DNA from 3 places in the Isoptericola sp. S6320L genome. Region 2 is predicted to be linked to each of the others. Evidence: riboswitches for the same ligand, from Rfam matches in the RefSeq annotation. Region 2 holds a riboswitch; each other region holds the start of a gene.

Region 1 (5,212 bases), on a different contig from region 2:
TACGTCGTGGCGGCGCAGGTGGCGCACGTCGTGCCCGTCGATCTCCACGGCGCCCGTGGTGACGTCGGCGAGGCGCGGGACCAGCATCGCGAGGGTGGACTTGCCGGACCCGGTCAGGCCGACCAGCGCCGTCGTGGTGCCGGCGGGCAGCTCGAGGTCGACGCCGGCGAGCACGGGTTCCTGGGCGTCGTCGTACCGGAAGCCCACGTCGCGCAGGACGACGTGTCCGCGGCCCTCGCCCAGCTCGACGGGGTCGACGGGGTCGGTCAACGGGTTGGGGGTGTCCATGACCTCGAAGTAGCGGTCCACGGCGGTGCGGGCGTTGAGCGTCATGGACAGCGTCATGCCGAGGTCGACGACGGGTCCGTTGACGACGGCTGCGGTGAGGAAGAACGCGACGAGCGCCCCCACGCTGAGCTGCCCCTCGGCCGCCTGCCACACCCCGAGCACCAGGCACACGGCGAGCGTCAGCTCGGGGATGAGCTGCAGCGCGGTGGTGACGGTCGCCTGGTTGCCGGCCTTGCGGATCTCCGTGCGACGCAGCTCCTCGGCCTGCCCCGAGAACGACTCGAGCGCGTCCTCACCGCGGCCGAAGGCCTTGAGCACGCGGATGCCGTGCACCGACTCCTCGACGGTGTTGGCGAGGTCGCCGGACTGGTCCTGCGAGAGCCGGGCGATCACGCGATAGCGCCGCGAGAAGCGGAAGGCGATGATCGTCACCGGGATCGCGCCGGCGAGGTAGACCAGGCCCAGCCAGCCCGCGGTGGCCAGGAGGAGCGCGACACCCACGGCGATCGTCACCGTGCTGACCACGAGCTGCAGCAGCCCGAAGACGAGCCACCGTCGCAGCAGGCCCAGGTCCCCCATCGAGCGGCTCAGTAGCTGGCCGCCGGACCACCGGTCGTGGAACGCCGCGGGGAGCTGCTGCAGGTGGCGGAACAGCTGCGTGCGCAACGCGGCCTCGACCCGGGTGCCGGGGTACATCACGAGGTTGCGGCGCAGCAGGATGAGCCCCGCCTCGGTCACGCCGAGGCCGAGGACGGCCAGCGTCGGCCAGAGGAGCGCCGCGTAGTCGTGGGCGGCGACGCCCTGCGCGAGCGGGCCCTCCACGAGGCGCTGGAGCACGCGCGGGATGGCGAGCGCGGCGAGGCTCGCGCCGAGGGAGGCGAGGAGCCCGGCGACGAGGCGCGGCAGCGCCGGACGGACGGCGGGCAGCAGCCGCAGCACCGAGGCGATCGTGCCGAGCTGGGAACCCGCGGGCGCGGGAGGTTCTGGCGGGACGGGTGGCATCGCCGCCATTCTCCCACCGAGCACCGACATGCTTGCCCGGGGCATGATCTGCGGGTGACCCGATTCGACCTCGCGCACTGGGACCTGTACAACGCCGACCAGGTGGGGCGCGCGCCGCGGCAGCTGTGCCGCGACCTGCTCGCGCGCGCCGGGGAGGGTGCGGGCCGGCAGGCCGTCGACCTCGGCGCCGGCAGCGGGGTGGAGGCCGCGGCGCTCGTGCGCGCGGGATGGCGGGTGCTCGCCGTGGACCCGGCGCCGGCGACGGCGGACCTGGTGCCGCGTCAGGTCCCCCCGGCGCTCCGGGCGGGCCTGCAGGTCCGGGTCGCCGCCGTCCAGGAGGTGTTCCCGCTCCCGGGCGCCCACCTGGTCCACGCGTCCTACGCCCTGCCCTTCGTGCCGCCGTCGCAGTTCGCGCACGTCTGGGACGGCGTCCGCGCCGCGCTCGCACCGGGCGGCTGGCTCGGGGTCACGCTCTTCGGCGAGCGCGACGGCTGGGCGACGGACCCGGCCATGGCGGACGTGCTGACCTTCCACCCCTGGGCGGAGGTCGACCGGCTGCTCGACGGCCTGGACGTGCTCGTCGTCGACGAGCGGGAGCACGACGGCCCCGCGTTCGGTGGGACGAAGCACTGGCACACCTTCGAGGTCGTCGCGCGCAGGCTGAGCTGAGCTCTTGAAGCTGTCGGACCATCGGTGCCGCTGTCCCGCAGAACCGTCGGAGCCCGTGGCCACCCCAGCCCGTACGATGCCCGGCATGGATGGCGTGCAGCTGGTCGGTGTGGTGACGGGCGTGGTGCTGGTGGTCGTGGCGGGGCTGGCGCTCGTGCTCCGCGGGCGACGCCGGCGGGAGCGGCGGCGCGAGGCGGACCGGACCGAGCTCGACCGGCTCGCCACGGCGGCCGGGTCGGCGCTGGTCCGGACCGACGAGCGCGCCCGGCTGGCCGAGGACGAGCTGTCCTTCGCCGTGGCGGAGCTCGGCGAGCCGGCCACCGCCGAGGCCGGCCCGGCGCTGCGGCGAGCACGCGAGCACCTGCGCGAGGCGTTCCACCTCAACCAGCTCCTGCACGACCACGTACCCGACACCGACGTGGAGCGCCGCGAGTGGTCGGGTCGCATCGTCGAGCTGTGCCGCACCGCCGGAGCGGCGCTCGACGACCTCGACGCCGGGCTGGCGGACCGGCGTCGCGCCGCCCGCTCGACGCCGGAGGCGATCGACCGGGTCGAGGCGCGCGTCGCGGCCGTGCGAGAGGCCGTCGGGCCGGCCCGCGCCGACGTCGAGCGGCTGCGCACCGACTACACGGACCACGCGCTCGCGCCCGTGGCGGACAACCCGGCGCAGGCGGGCCGGCTGCTGGACTTCGCCGCCCGCAGCGCGGCCACCGCCCGCCGCCGGCTCGCCTCGCAACAGGTCGCAGAGGCCGTGGCCGGAACGCGGGCCGCCGAGGAGTCCGTGCTGCGCGCCGAGGGGCTGCTCGCCGCCGTCGACGGCTTCGAGGCCGAGGCGCTGCAGGCCGAAGCCGCTCTCGGGGCGCTCGTCGCCGAGTCGCGCACCGAGCTCGCCCAGGCGCGCGCCATGCCGGCGACCCGGCGTCGGGGGGCCGTCGACCTCGCGGCCGACGCCCTCGAGGAGGCCCTGCGGACGCTGCCGGGGCCCGGGGATCCCACCGACCCCGTCGCCGCCCTGACCCGGCTGCGCCAGGCCAACACCGCCCTGGACGACGCCGTGCGAGACCGGATCGAGCAGGACGAGCGGTCCCGGCGAGCGTCGGCGCAGCGCGGCCCCGCCCTCGACGACGCGGCCCGCCAGGTGGCTGCGGCCCGGGCCCTCGTGGACGACTACCGCGCGCCGGTGGGTCCCGACGCGCGCACCCGGCTCGCCGAGGCGGAGCGTGAGCTCACCGCGGCACGGAACGCCACCCACGCCGAGTCCGCCGTCGACCAGGCCCGCCGGGCCGCAGCCTTGGCCGCGGAGGCCGCCGAGCTCGCCCGACGCGACGTCTCGCACGCCGGCCACCACCAGCCGTGGGACGGCCGACGGCCCGCACCGGCCGGACGCGCGGGCTCGGGGGCGTTCGGCGCCGTCCTGGGCGGCATGGTGCTCGGCGGCATCCTGGACGAGATCGGCGACCTCGGCGACCTGTTCGACTGACGGCCGACCGGGCACCGCCGGCCGTCACCCCTCGACGAGCGCCTCGCGCAAGGCCCAGAAGTGGTCGACCGGTCCGCGACCGCCGCCGACCTCGAGGGCGGGACCCGCGGTGATGGCCCCCGCCAGCCAGGACTTGGTCTCTCGCAGCGCCCGCTCCCAGCTGCCGTGCCGGGCGTACCGGGTGACCAGCCCGCTGGACAGCGAGCACCCCGTGCCGTGCGTGCTCGAGACCCGCACGCGCGGCCCCGGAAGCTCTGCCACGACGCCGCGCGGCCCGACGAGTGCGTCCGGGACCTCGTCGCCCGCGAGGTGGCCCCCCTTGGCCACCACGAGCACGTCGTGCCGGTCGGCCAGCCGGAGCGCCTGGTCGAGCACACCGTCCCACGACGGCGCGTCGGCGTCGCCCAGGAGGACGGCGAGCTCCGGCACGTTGGGCGTGACGACGTCCGCACGGTCGAGCAGCCCGCGCACCGCGTCCTCGGCGGCGGGCTCCAGCAGGCGGTCGCCCGAGGTGGCGACCATGACGGGGTCGACGACCACGGGCGGACGACCCGCCGGTCCGCTGCTGTCCAGCCACCGGGCGACCACCTCCGCCACCTCGGCCGACGCGAGCATCCCGATCTTGACCCCGTCCATCGCGACGTCGGCACGGAGCGTGTCGAGCTGCTGGGCGAGGAACGACGGCGGTGGCACGTGCACCGCGCTGACCCCGCGGGTGCTCTGCGCGGTCAGCGCCGTGACCGCGGCCATCCCGTAGCCTCCGGCCGCCGCCACCGCCTTCAGGTCCGCCTGGACCCCGGCACCGCCGGACGGGTCCGAGCCCGCGACGGACAGCACGCGCGGGACGGGACGGGGTCGCCACGGTGGGCGGGCGGCGGCGGGCAGGGTCGACGGCATGGGCGACATCCCTTCGTCAGTGCGGACTGCATCAGGTTCGACGGGTGTGATCTCAGCTCCCGGTGGGCGCACCCCGTGTCGTGAGGACACGGTACCGGCCGCCGCCACGGCCTGAGACGGTGTCTCGGCCCGGTCCCGACGGTGACGGACCGGCGATCCTGCCGATGCCGCCGTGCCCGTGCGCCCCGCACGCTGGCCGGGCAGCAACACGGCTCCGTCGAGGAGCCCCGTCAGAGAGGACGAACGATGCAGCACTCCATCAGCACCTCGAAGACCCGGCAGCGGGTCACCGCCGTCCTGGCCTCGCTCGCCGTCGCCGTGGGCGTCGGCATCGCGGCCGGCCCGGCCGCGCACGGCGCGGACAACCCCCACGAGCGCGGCCCGGACCCGACCGAGTCCAGCATCGAGGCGCTCCGCGGCAGCTACGCGGTCTCCGAGCGCTCCGTCTCCCGCTGGGTCTCCGGGTTCGGTGGTGGGACGATCTACTACCCGACCACGACCAGCGACGGCGACTTCGGAGCGGTGGTGATCTCGCCCGGGTACACCGGCACGGAGAGCACCGTCGCGTGGCTCGGCCCCCGCCTCGCGTCCCAGGGCTTCGTGGTCCTGACGATGGCCACGAACTCGATCTACGACCAGCCCGACTCCCGGGCCCGCCAGCTCCAGTCGGCTCTCGACTACCTCACCGGCTCGAGCCCGGTGGCGGACCGCATCGACGCCGACCGGCTCGCGCTGATGGGCCACTCGATGGGTGGCGGCGGGACCCTGCGCGCCGTGGACGACAACCCCGACATCAAGGCCGCCATCCCCATGACGCCGTGGCACCCGCAGAAGGACTGGTCGTCGGTCAGCACCCCGACGCTGATCTTCGCGGCG
Region 2 (5,212 bases):
GCGTGCGGGCAGGCCGTTCAGCAGCGCCCACCGCATCGTCGACGCGCACGGCAAGGCGCGCACCGTCGTCGTGACCGGGCAGGCGCACGTCGGCGACGACGGCGAGATCACCCACGTCGCCGGCTACGTGCTGGACGTCAGCCCGGTCACCCGTGAGGCGCTCGACCGCGAGTCGCAGCGTGCCGTGGGCCGGGCCATGGTGTCGGCGGCTGCGGTCGAGCAGGCCAAGGGCGCCTTCATGGTGGTGCACGGCATGGCGGAGGCCGAGGCGGGGGACAAGGTCGGCGAGGTGGCCGCCCGGGCGGGCATCCCGCTCCAGTCGGCCGCCGCGCAGATCGTCGCCGGGATGGCCGGCGCGGACGGCAGCCCGGCCCAGCGGCTCGCAGCAGCGCTGGACGCCGTCCACACCGAGGATCGGCCCCGCGGGCACGAGGCGCAGCTGGCCCGCCGGCGGCAGCGGAGCCGCGGCTGAGGCGTGTGGCCGCAGGCTCTCAGGGACCTCCCTCAGACCACCGAGACGTGCTTGGCCCGCTTGTCCACGGCCTTGGTCACAACCTGCCGGGCGAGCCGGCGGGCGAGCACGGCGACCCCGCCCGTCACGGCGGCGAACGTGATCGCCTGCACGATCGGGATGTCGTCCGCGTCCAGGTCGATCGGGGCGTCGCTGCCCGTGGCCTTCTCCCAGATCACCTTGATGAGCTTCTGCGCGACCCAGCCGGCCGCGAACGTCGCCGCGACCGTCCCGATCTTGAGCCCCAGCGAGGGCTCGGACGGCTCGGAAAGCTGAGAGTGCTCCACGGATCCTCCAGTAGCAGACGGCGGCATCGGGCGGTCGCGAACGGTCCGCCCGACGGACGCCACCACCGTAGCGTGCGTGCGGTGTGTAGGCTCGGAGGGAACGACAGGGGAGCGCCACGAGCGCTGAGAGTGCGGATCTCCGCAGACCCTCGAACCTGATCCGGTTAGCACCGGTGGAGGAAGTCGGGCTTCTCGATCCCGTCGTCCGTTCCCACGGACGACGGCCCCCCTTCAGATCCGTCTGAGGAGGACGCATGACCATCCGTACCCGCCGCACCCTGGCGGCCCTCGCCGTCGTCGGGCTCGTGCCCGCGCTGGCCGCCTGCAGCGGCGACGACGCCCCGGGCGAGGCCGGCAGCACGCCGGTCCCGGCGGAGTCGTCGGCCGGCGGCGAGCTGTCCGGCACCGTCACGCTGGTCACCCACGACTCCTTCGCGCTCAGCGACGGGCTGCTCGAGTCCTTCGAGGAGGAGTCCGGGCTGGAGGTCGAGCACGTCGCCGCCGGTGACGCGGGCGCGCTGGTCAACCAGCTCGTCCTCACGCAGGACAGCCCGCTCGGGGACGTGGTGTACGGGGTGGACAACACGTTCGCGTCGCGCGCCGTGGAGGCCGGGGTGTTCGAGCCCTACACGCCGGCAGACCTCGACCCGTCCGTGAGCACCCCGGTGGAGGAGGGTCTGGAGGGCCTGACGCCGATCGACCGGGGTGACGTCTGCCTCAACGTGGACACCGCCTGGTTCGAGGAGGAGGGCATCGAGCCCCCGAGCACCTTCGAGGACCTCACCCAGGAGACCTACGCGGACCTGACCGTGGTCACCAACCCGGCGACGTCGTCGCCCGGCTTCGCGTTCCTGCTGGCCACCATCAGCGCGTTCGGCGAGGACGGCTGGCAGGACTACTGGGCCGAGCTCGCGGACAACGGCCTGCGGGTCACGGACGGCTGGTCGGACGCCTACTACGTCGACTTCTCGGGTGCCGGCGAGGGTGGTGAGCGCCCGGTCGTGCTGTCGTACGCGACGTCGCCGGCCTTCACCGTCACCGAGGACGGCAGCGAGACCACCACCGCCGCGCTGCTGGACACCTGCTTCCGCCAGGTCGAGTACGCCGGGGTCCTCGCGGGCACCGACAACCCGGCCGGTGCCCGGGCCCTGGTGGACTTCCTGGCCTCGGAGCAGGTGCAGGCCGACATCCCGGCCAGCATGTACATGTATCCCGCCGACGAGAGCGTCGAGCTCCCCGCCGAGTGGGAGGAGTTCGCCCCGCTCGCCGAGGACCCCTACGAGGTCTCGGTGCAGGAGATCGCGGAGCACCGTGACGAGTGGATCCAGCAGTGGACGGCCACGGTCATCGGTTGAGCCTGCGACACCGGCCCCGGTGGGCGTGGCTGGGCTGGGGGGTCGCCGTCGGCGTCCCACTGGTCTTCCTCGCCGTCTTCTTCGCCTGGCCGGTCGTCGCGCTGGTCGTCCAGGGCTTCTTCGCGGACGACGGCGGGGGCGGGCGCACGCTCGACCTCTCCGGCTTCGCGGAGGTCCTGAGCCAGCCGCGCACCTGGCGGGTGGTCGGCCAGACGCTCGCGCAGGCGTCGGCCGGGACGGTGCTCAGCGTGCTGCTCGGCCTCCCGGGCGCCTATCTGCTGTACCGGTGCCGGTTTCCCGGCCGGACGTTCCTGCGGGGCCTGGTGACGGTCCCGTTCGTGCTGCCGACCGTCGTCGTCGGCGTCGCGTTCCGCAACCTCTTCACCCCGTCCGGGCCGCTCGGGTGGCTCGGGTGGGAGGAGAGCTTCGCCGGGATCGTGGTCGCGCTCGTCTTCTTCAACTACTCGGTGGTGGTCCGCACGGTGGGCGGGCTGTGGGAGCGCCTGGACCCGCGCGCCGAGCAGGCCGCCCGGGCGCTGGGTGCCACGCCGTGGCGGGCCTTCCGCACGGTGACGCTGCCGGCGCTCGGCCCGGCGATCGCCTCGGCGGCGTCGGTAGTCTTCCTGTTCTGCTCGACGGCGTTCGGCGTGGTCCTCGTGCTCGGCGGCATGCGCTACGGCACGATCGAGACGGAGATCTGGATCCGCACCACCCAGTTCCTCGACCTGCGGGCGGCCGCCGTGCTCAGCGTGCTGCAGCTCGTGGTCGTCGTGGCCGCGCTGCTCGTCAGCGCCCGCCTGCGCACGCGGCGCGAACGTGCTCTCCAGCTCACCGGTGAACGGTCGGGCGCCCATCCGCTGGACCTGCGCTCCGTCCGGGACGCGCTGCCGGCCGCGGTGACCGCCGTCGTCGTCGGCGGGCTCGTGGTGCTCCCGCTCGCGGGCCTCGTCCTGCGGTCGTTCCGGGGGCCCGACGGCGCCTGGTCGCTCGCGAACTATGCCGCGCTGGGGACCACGGGCGGGCGCAACGCGCTGACCGTGACCGTGTGGGAGGCGACGGCCAACTCGTTGCGGATCGCGGCGGTCGCCACGCTGATCGCCGTGGTGGTCGGCGGGCTCGTGGTGCTGGTCGTCTCGCGCCGGCCCCGCTCGCACGGGCTGCGGCGGGCCGTCGGGGGCCTGGACGCGGTGTTCATGCTGCCGCTCGGCGTGTCGGCCGTGACGGTGGGGTTCGGGTTCCTGCTCACGCTCGACCGGCCGCTCGGCCTCGACGTCGACCTGCGCACGTCGGGGCTGCTGGTGCCGATCGCGCAGGCGGTCGTGGCGATCCCGCTCGTGGTCCGTACGATGCTGCCGGTGCTGCGGGCGATCGACCCGCGACTGCGCGAGGCCGCGGCGGTGCTCGGGGCGCCCCCGGGCCGGGTGCTGGCCAGCGTGGACCTCGCGCTCGGAGCACGCTCGTTGGGGCTCGCCGTCGGGTTCGCCTTCGCGGTCTCGCTGGGGGAGTTCGGCGCCACGTCGTTCCTCGCCCGCCCGGACGCGGCGACCCTGCCGGTGGTGATCTACCGGCTCGTCGGGCAGCCCGGCGCGGAGAACTACGGGATGGCGCTCGCGGCGTCGGTGGTGCTCGCGGTGCTCACCGCGACCGTCATGATGGTGGCCGAACGGATGCGCGGCGACAGCGGCGGAGGGGAGTTCTGATGGCGGGCCGTCGAGAGCCGGGTACCGGGCTGTCCGTGCGCGACGTCGTCGTGCGCTACGGGCAGCGGCGCGGGCACGCGGGCACGACGGCGGTCGACGGCGTCTCGCTCGACGTCGCGGCCGGCGAGGTGCTCGCGCTGCTCGGGCCGAGCGGGTGCGGCAAGTCCTCCCTGCTGCGGGCGGTGGCCGGCCTCGAGCCGGTGGCCGCCGGCACCGTGGCGTTCGACGGTGCCGACCTGGCCGGCGTGCCCGTGCACCGGCGGGGCTTCGGCCTGCTGTTCCAGGAGGGCCAGCTCTTCCCGCACCGCGACGTCGCCGGGAACGTGGCCTACGGGCTGGCCGACCGGCCGCGGGCGGAGCGGGCCGAGCGGGTGGGCGAGCTCCTGGCGCTGGTGGGTCTCGACGGGTTCGGGGCCCGGCCGGTGGCCGAGCTGTCCGGCGGCGAGAAGCAGCGGGTGGCGCTCGCGCGGGCCCTCGCGCCACGGCCCCGGCTGCTGCTCCTCGACGAACCGCTCTCCGCCCTGGACCGCGGCCTGCGCGAACGGCTGGCCGTGGAGATCCGCGCGGTGCTGCACGCGACCCGCACCACGGCCGTGTTCGTCACCCACGACCACGACGAGGCCTTCACGGTGGCCGACCGCGTCGCGGTGATGTCGGCCGGCCGGCTCGCCCAGGTCGCGGCGCCGGAGGAGCTGTGGCGTGCCCCCGCGACGCGCCAGGTCGCGGAGTTCCTCGGGTACCAGACGTTCCTGCCGCACGACGACGGGCTGCTCGCCGTCGGGCCGGCCGGCCTGCGGGTGGTCGACGGCGCCTCCGGCGCAGCCACGGGCGGTGAGGTCCGGCACGGCGTCGTCGTCGCCACCACGTTCCGCCGCGGTCGCACGGAGGTCACCGTGGACGCGGACCTGGGTGCGGGCGAGGAACGGCTCGTCGCCCTGGCCGACGGCGGCGTGCCCGCTGTCGACGACAAGGTGGGCGTGGTGCTGGACCCCCGCGGCTGCGCCGTCGTCTCGGGACAGCACCGCTAGTCACCCCATGCGGGGCCCGTCGGCGGGCCGACGGCCCCGCCCCCGGCGTCGTGCACGAGCAGCGCCACCTGCGTGCGGTTCTCCAGGCCGAGCTTGTCCAGGAGCTGGGAGACGTGCGCCTTGACCGTCGGCACGCTCAGGTAGAGGCGGGTCGCGATCTCGGCGTTGGAGGCACCGCGGCCGAGCTCCGCGGCCACGTCGCGCTCGCGGGCCGTCAGGACGTCCAGGGCCGCCCGCGCCCGCTCCTGGGCACCACCCGCGCTCGCGACGGTCGCCATGAGCCGCCGGGCGACGTCGGGCGCCAGCACGGGCTCGCCGGCCGCGGCCGAAC
Region 3 (5,212 bases), on a different contig from region 2:
ACGGCGACATGTGCTCACCGAACAGGAGCAGGCCCACGAGGAACTGCAGGGTCGGCGTGAGGTACTGGAGCAGCCCCAGCACGGACAGCGGCAGCCGGCGTGCGGCGGCCCCGAAGAGCAGCAGCGGCACCCCGGTGACGATGCCGGCACTGACCAGGAGCAGCGCGTGGCCGACGCCCTCCTGGCCGAAGGTGGAGACGCCCGTGACGGTGAGCCAGGCGAGGTAGCCCAGGGCGAACGGCGTGGCCACCGCGGTCTCCACCGCGAGGCTCGGCAGCGCGCCGACGGTGCGCCCGACGCGGTTCTTCGTCAACGAGTAGCTGCCGAACGAGAACGCCAGCACCAGCGAGATCCACGGCAGCCCGCCGACCCCGGTGGAGATGACCACGACCGCGGCGGCGCCGAACCCGAGCGCGACCCACTGCGCCGGGCGCAGCCGCTCGCGGAGCACCAGCACACCGAGCAGGACGGTGACCAGCGGGTTGATGTAGTAGCCCAGCGCGGCGTCCAGGACGTGCTCGCTGAGGACCGCGTAGACGTACGTCACCCAGTTGGTGACGATGAGGACGGCCGCCACCGTGAGCACGCCGAGGGTGCGCGGGCTGCGGAACACCGCGGTGAAGGTCCGCAACGACCGGGTGACGCTCAGCAGCAGCACGCAGAACACGAGCGACCACACGATCCGGTGCGCGATGATCTCCACGGCGCCCGCCGGCTCGAGGAGCGGGAAGTACAGGGGCATGGCGCCCCAGAGGAGGAACGCCCCGAGCCCCAGCGGGAGGCCCCAACGGGCCGCGGGAGGGGCGGCGGTGGTGGTCACCAGCGCAGGATATGCCGTGGGGTGACCAGTGCCACCGCGGACGGATTTCCGCAGCGGCCGACGGGCCGCTATGGTTGTCTCCGCAAGGTCGTCCGCGGCCTTGCTCGGCAGGTTGCCCGAGCGGCCAAAGGGAGCTGACTGTAAATCAGCCGTCATCGACTTCGGGGGTTCGAATCCCTCACCTGCCACCGCACGGAGCGGTCCTCATCTCGGTGAGGCTGCTCCGGCACCCGGGGAGGGTGCAGGTGCGGCCACGCGAGCTGGATTTCGTCCGGACCGCCCAGGCCGTGTAATGTTCTCTCCGCGCCCCGATAGCTCAGTCGGTAGAGCATCTCCATGGTAAGGAGAAGGTCAAGGGTTCGATTCCCTTTCGGGGCTCTGTGACACGACGCGGGTCCGCCTCCCGAGACAACGGGTGGACGGTCCCGCGCTGAGTCACGCGCGGCGGGGTAGCTCAGCTGGTCAGAGCGCACGACTCATAATCGTGAGGTCGCGGGTTCGAGCCCCGCCCTCGCTACCAACCACACGGCAACACACGGTTCGACGGCCGGCGTCGGACCACCCAGATCCTTGACGCACGTTGCGCCTTCCGGGGGCGCGAGAGGTGACACACCATGGCTTCCAAGAGCGCGGACGTCCGCCCGAAGATCACGCTCGCCTGCGTGGACTGCAAGGAGCGGAACTACATCACCAAGAAGAACCGCCGCAACAACCCGGACCGCCTCGAGATGGCGAAGTTCTGCCCGCGTTGCGGCAAGCACACCGCTCACCGCGAGACCCGCTGACGCGGTCTCGTCGCGAGACTCCACACCGACGTGGCGAACACCCAGCCCGACACCGCCTTCGCAGGCCGTGAGTACCCGGCCACCGAGCCGTACCAGGTAGGGCGCGAGAAGATCCGCGAGTTCGCCGCCGCCGTCGGCGCCCAGCACCCCGCGCACCACGACACCGTGGCGGCGCGGGGTCTCGGCTATCCGGACCTCGTCGCGCCGCCCACGTTCGCGGTGGTGATCGCCCAGCGTGCTGAGTCCCAGTACGTCGCCGACCCCGCGGCCGGGATCGACTTCTCGCGCGTGGTGCACGCGGACGAGAAGTTCGAGCACCACCGCCCCATCGTCGTCGGCGACGAGCTGGTGACGATCCTGCACGTCGACTCCGTGACGCAGCGGGCCAGCATCTCCATGGTCACCACGCGGTGCGAGATCTTCGCCGCCGGGGCCGACGGCGCCGCTCCGGGCGAGCACGTCGCCACGGTGACCTCCAGCCTGGTCGTCCGCGGGGAGGACTCCTGATGTCCGAGCAGGGACCCGAGCTGGCCTCGCTCGCGGTCGGCGACGTCGTCGCCTCTCGCGCCATCGAGCTCGGCCGGTCCACGTTGGTCCGCTACGCGGGTGCCAGCGGCGACTTCAACCCGATCCACTGGGACGAGGGGTTCGCGACCGAGGTCGGGCTCCCGGGCGTGATCGCTCACGGCATGTGCACGATGGGCTCCGTGATCGGCGTCGTCACCGACTGGGTCGGCGACCCGGGCGCGATCGTCCGGTACGGCACACGCTTCACCAAGCCCGTGCCGGTGCCGGCCCGCGGCACCGCCGTCGTCGACGTCGTCGCGACGGTCGGCGCGGTCGACCCCGACGCCGGCACGGTCCGCGTCGACCTCACGGTCACCCACGAGGACGTCAAGGTTCTCGGCCGGGCGCAGGCCGTCGTCCGCCTGGCCTGAGCCCTCCTGCGAGAGCAGCCCCTCCGGGATTTCCGGGTGGCACCTCTTCACGCCGACGGGTGACACGAGTAACCTTTGAGTGCTGCCCCCAACGGTGGGGGTGCGGACCATCGAAGGAGATGCTCATGTCCAGATCGTCACGCGTCCCACCCGGCCCGACCGCCGCGGTCGTCCCCGCCCCGCCCGCGGCGATCTCCCGCCGCGGCGTGCTCGTCGCGGGTGCCGCCGGAGCGTTCACGATCGCCACCGGTGCCGAGGCGTGGGCCGCCGGGCACACCGGCCGGGGTGGCCCGCCGTGGCCCGGCCACGGCGGCGGGCACGGCGGGTCCGTCCGGCGGGCCCACGAGTTCCTCGGCGTGATGACCGACGCCTATCCGGAGGTCAACACCGGGCCCCGGCTGGCTCAGTCCTACGCCGACCAGCTCGGCCTGTTCTCGACCGCCTTCGTCTACGACGTCGCCCTGACGATCTGTGCCTCGCTCGCCGGTGGCCACGTCGAGCGTGCCGCCGTCCTGGCCGACGGCCTCGTCTTCGCCCAGGAGCACGACCCGGCCTACGACGACGGCCGCCTGCGCCAGGGGTACAACGCCGGCCCGTACACGTTCTACGACGGCTCGGAGCAGGCCTACGGACTCGAGCTGCCCGACGGCACCGCGAACATCGGCTGGCAGTTCGGGTTCCTCGGGACCGCGGTCGGCGACATGGCGTGGCCCGGGATCGCGCTGCTGCACGCCTACGACGTGACGGGGGAGCGCCGCTACCGGGACGCCGCCGTGCGGATCGGCGAGTGGATCCTCGACAACACCTGGTCCGAGCGCACGCTCGGTGGCTTCTCCTTCGGCGTCGACGCCGCGAACGCCCCGGTGCCCAACGGTTCGACCGAGCACAACGTCGACTGCGTGGCGTTCTTCCGCCAGCTCGACGCCCTCGTGGGTGGACGGCGGTGGCGCCGGGCGGAGCGGCACGCGCGCGAGTTCGTCGACCGCATGTGGGACCGGCGCGGCGGGTACTTCTACACCGGGACGAACGACGGCGAGGAGATCAATCCCGACCCGCTGCCCCTGGACCCGGCGACCTGGAGCTGGCTCGCGCTGCGGGCGAACCGGTACGGCCGGGCCGTCGACTGGGCGGCCGCGGACCTCGCCGCCCGCGACGTCGCGGGCACCGGGAACTCGCAGCTGCCCGAGGAAACCGCCATCTCCGGCGTGACGTTCTCGAGCGCGAGCCTCACGACGACGGCCTCGTACGAGGGCATCCCGGCGCACCAGGACGCCGTCTGGCTGGAGGGCACGGCGCAGCTCGCCTGCGCGCTGACCGATCGCGGGCGCGGGCGACGCGACGCCGGACGCGCCGAGGACCTGCTGGCCGAGGTCCGCCGGACGCAGGACCTGCTCGGCGGCGGCCAGACGGTGGGCGGCGCCCCGCTGCCGGCACGCTCCGGCGTCGTGGCCGCCTCGAGCCTCGTCGACACCGGGTTCGGGTTCGGCTACTTCCAGGTGCAGCACACGGGAGCCACGTCCTGGTACCTCATGGCAGCCGCCGGGGCGAACCCGCTGCAGGTCGGAGGCCTGCGCCGGGGCAGGTGACCGGCGGGCAGGGTGCCTGAGCAGGGCGGCGGTGCGTCGTGCTACGTTGCGGGTGATCCCACGGGAGCCTCACGCAGGGGCTGAGATCGGGCTGACGCGGCCCGGACCGTCGAACCTGACCGGGTCATGCCGGCGTAGGAAGATGGAGTACACATGTCGCACGACGCACCGTCGCGCGCGCTCGCCTTCGAGCGCGACATCGAGACCGGGATCGTCGTCCCGGTCACCGAGATCACCCTGGCCGACGCCCCCGACGGGTCGGCCAACCCACCGGTGCGGATCTACCGCACCGACGGCCCGGGCGGCGACCCCACGCAGGGGATCCCGGGCCTGCGCACGGCGTGGATCGCCGAGCGGGAGGACACCGAGGAGTACGAGGGACGCGAGCGCGACCTGGCCGACGACGGCCGGGGAGCCCGCCGGCGGGGCGCCGCGTCCGCCGAGTGGCAGGGCGAGCGGCGCACCCCGCGTCGTTCGTTGCCGGGCCGCACGATCACCCAGATGCACTACGCCCGCCGCGGCGAGATCACCCCGGAGATGCGGTTCGTCGCCATCCGGGAGGGCGTCGACGTGGAGCTGGTGCGTTCGGAGGTCGCGGCCGGACGCGCGATCATCCCCAACAACGTGAACCACCCCGAGTCCGAGCCGATGATCATCGGGCGCGCGTTCACCGTGAAGGTCAACGCCAACATCGGCAACTCCGCGGTGCACTCCACGATCGCCGAAGAGGTGGAGAAGCTGCAGTGGGCCACGAAGTGGGGCGCGGACACGGTCATGGACCTGTCCACCGGCGACGACATCCACACCACCCGCGAGTGGCTGCTGCGCAACGCCCCGGTCCCGATCGGCACGGTGCCGATCTACCAGGCCCTCGAGAAGGTCGACGGCGACGCCTCCCGGCTCACCTGGGAGATCTACCGCGACACCGTCATCGAGCAGTGCGAGCAGGGCGTCGACTACATGACGGTGCACGCCGGCGTGCTGCTGCGTTACGTCCCGCTGACGGCGAACCGGGTGACCGGCATCGTCTCGCGCGGCGGGTCGATCATGGCCGGCTGGTGCCTCGCCCACCACCAGGAGAAC

What was found. Region 2 has a riboswitch for thiamine pyrophosphate ahead of MWU57_RS05840 (thiamine ABC transporter substrate binding subunit). Riboswitches for the same ligand answer to the same signal wherever they lie in the genome.
Region 1: another riboswitch for thiamine pyrophosphate. It lies ahead of thiD (bifunctional hydroxymethylpyrimidine kinase/phosphomethylpyrimidine kinase); the one in region 2 lies ahead of MWU57_RS05840 (thiamine ABC transporter substrate binding subunit).
Region 3: another riboswitch for thiamine pyrophosphate. It lies ahead of thiC (phosphomethylpyrimidine synthase ThiC); the one in region 2 lies ahead of MWU57_RS05840 (thiamine ABC transporter substrate binding subunit).

What each region holds. Positions count from the first base shown of each region.
Region 1 is NZ_JALKAT010000001.1:321-5,532, reverse strand. Features, by position in the region: gene MWU57_RS00025 (ABC transporter ATP-binding protein) at 1-1,299, opposite strand, end outside; gene MWU57_RS00020 (methyltransferase domain-containing protein) at 1,345-1,959, shown strand; gene MWU57_RS00015 (hypothetical protein) at 2,045-3,439, shown strand; gene thiD (bifunctional hydroxymethylpyrimidine kinase/phosphomethylpyrimidine kinase) at 3,464-4,336, opposite strand; TPP riboswitch at 4,328-4,422, opposite strand; gene MWU57_RS00005 (dienelactone hydrolase family protein) at 4,583-5,212, shown strand, end outside.
Region 2 is NZ_JALKAT010000006.1:151,004-156,215, reverse strand. Features, by position in the region: gene MWU57_RS05850 (PAS and ANTAR domain-containing protein) at 1-472, shown strand, start outside; gene MWU57_RS05845 (DUF4235 domain-containing protein) at 505-798, opposite strand; TPP riboswitch at 894-997, shown strand; gene MWU57_RS05840 (thiamine ABC transporter substrate binding subunit) at 1,053-2,153, shown strand; gene MWU57_RS05835 (iron ABC transporter permease) at 2,150-3,853, shown strand; gene MWU57_RS05830 (ABC transporter ATP-binding protein) at 3,853-4,881, shown strand; gene MWU57_RS05825 (response regulator transcription factor) at 4,878-5,212, opposite strand, start outside.
Region 3 is NZ_JALKAT010000055.1:1,050-6,261, reverse strand. Features, by position in the region: gene rarD (EamA family transporter RarD) at 1-820, opposite strand, end outside; tRNA gene MWU57_RS17560 (tRNA-Tyr) at 927-1,008, shown strand; tRNA gene MWU57_RS17555 (tRNA-Thr) at 1,126-1,198, shown strand; tRNA gene MWU57_RS17550 (tRNA-Met) at 1,264-1,340, shown strand; gene rpmG (50S ribosomal protein L33) at 1,435-1,605, shown strand; gene MWU57_RS17540 (MaoC family dehydratase N-terminal domain-containing protein) at 1,636-2,112, shown strand; gene MWU57_RS17535 (MaoC family dehydratase) at 2,112-2,543, shown strand; gene MWU57_RS17530 (Tat pathway signal sequence domain protein) at 2,669-4,129, shown strand; TPP riboswitch at 4,182-4,287, shown strand; gene thiC (phosphomethylpyrimidine synthase ThiC) at 4,283-5,212, shown strand, end outside.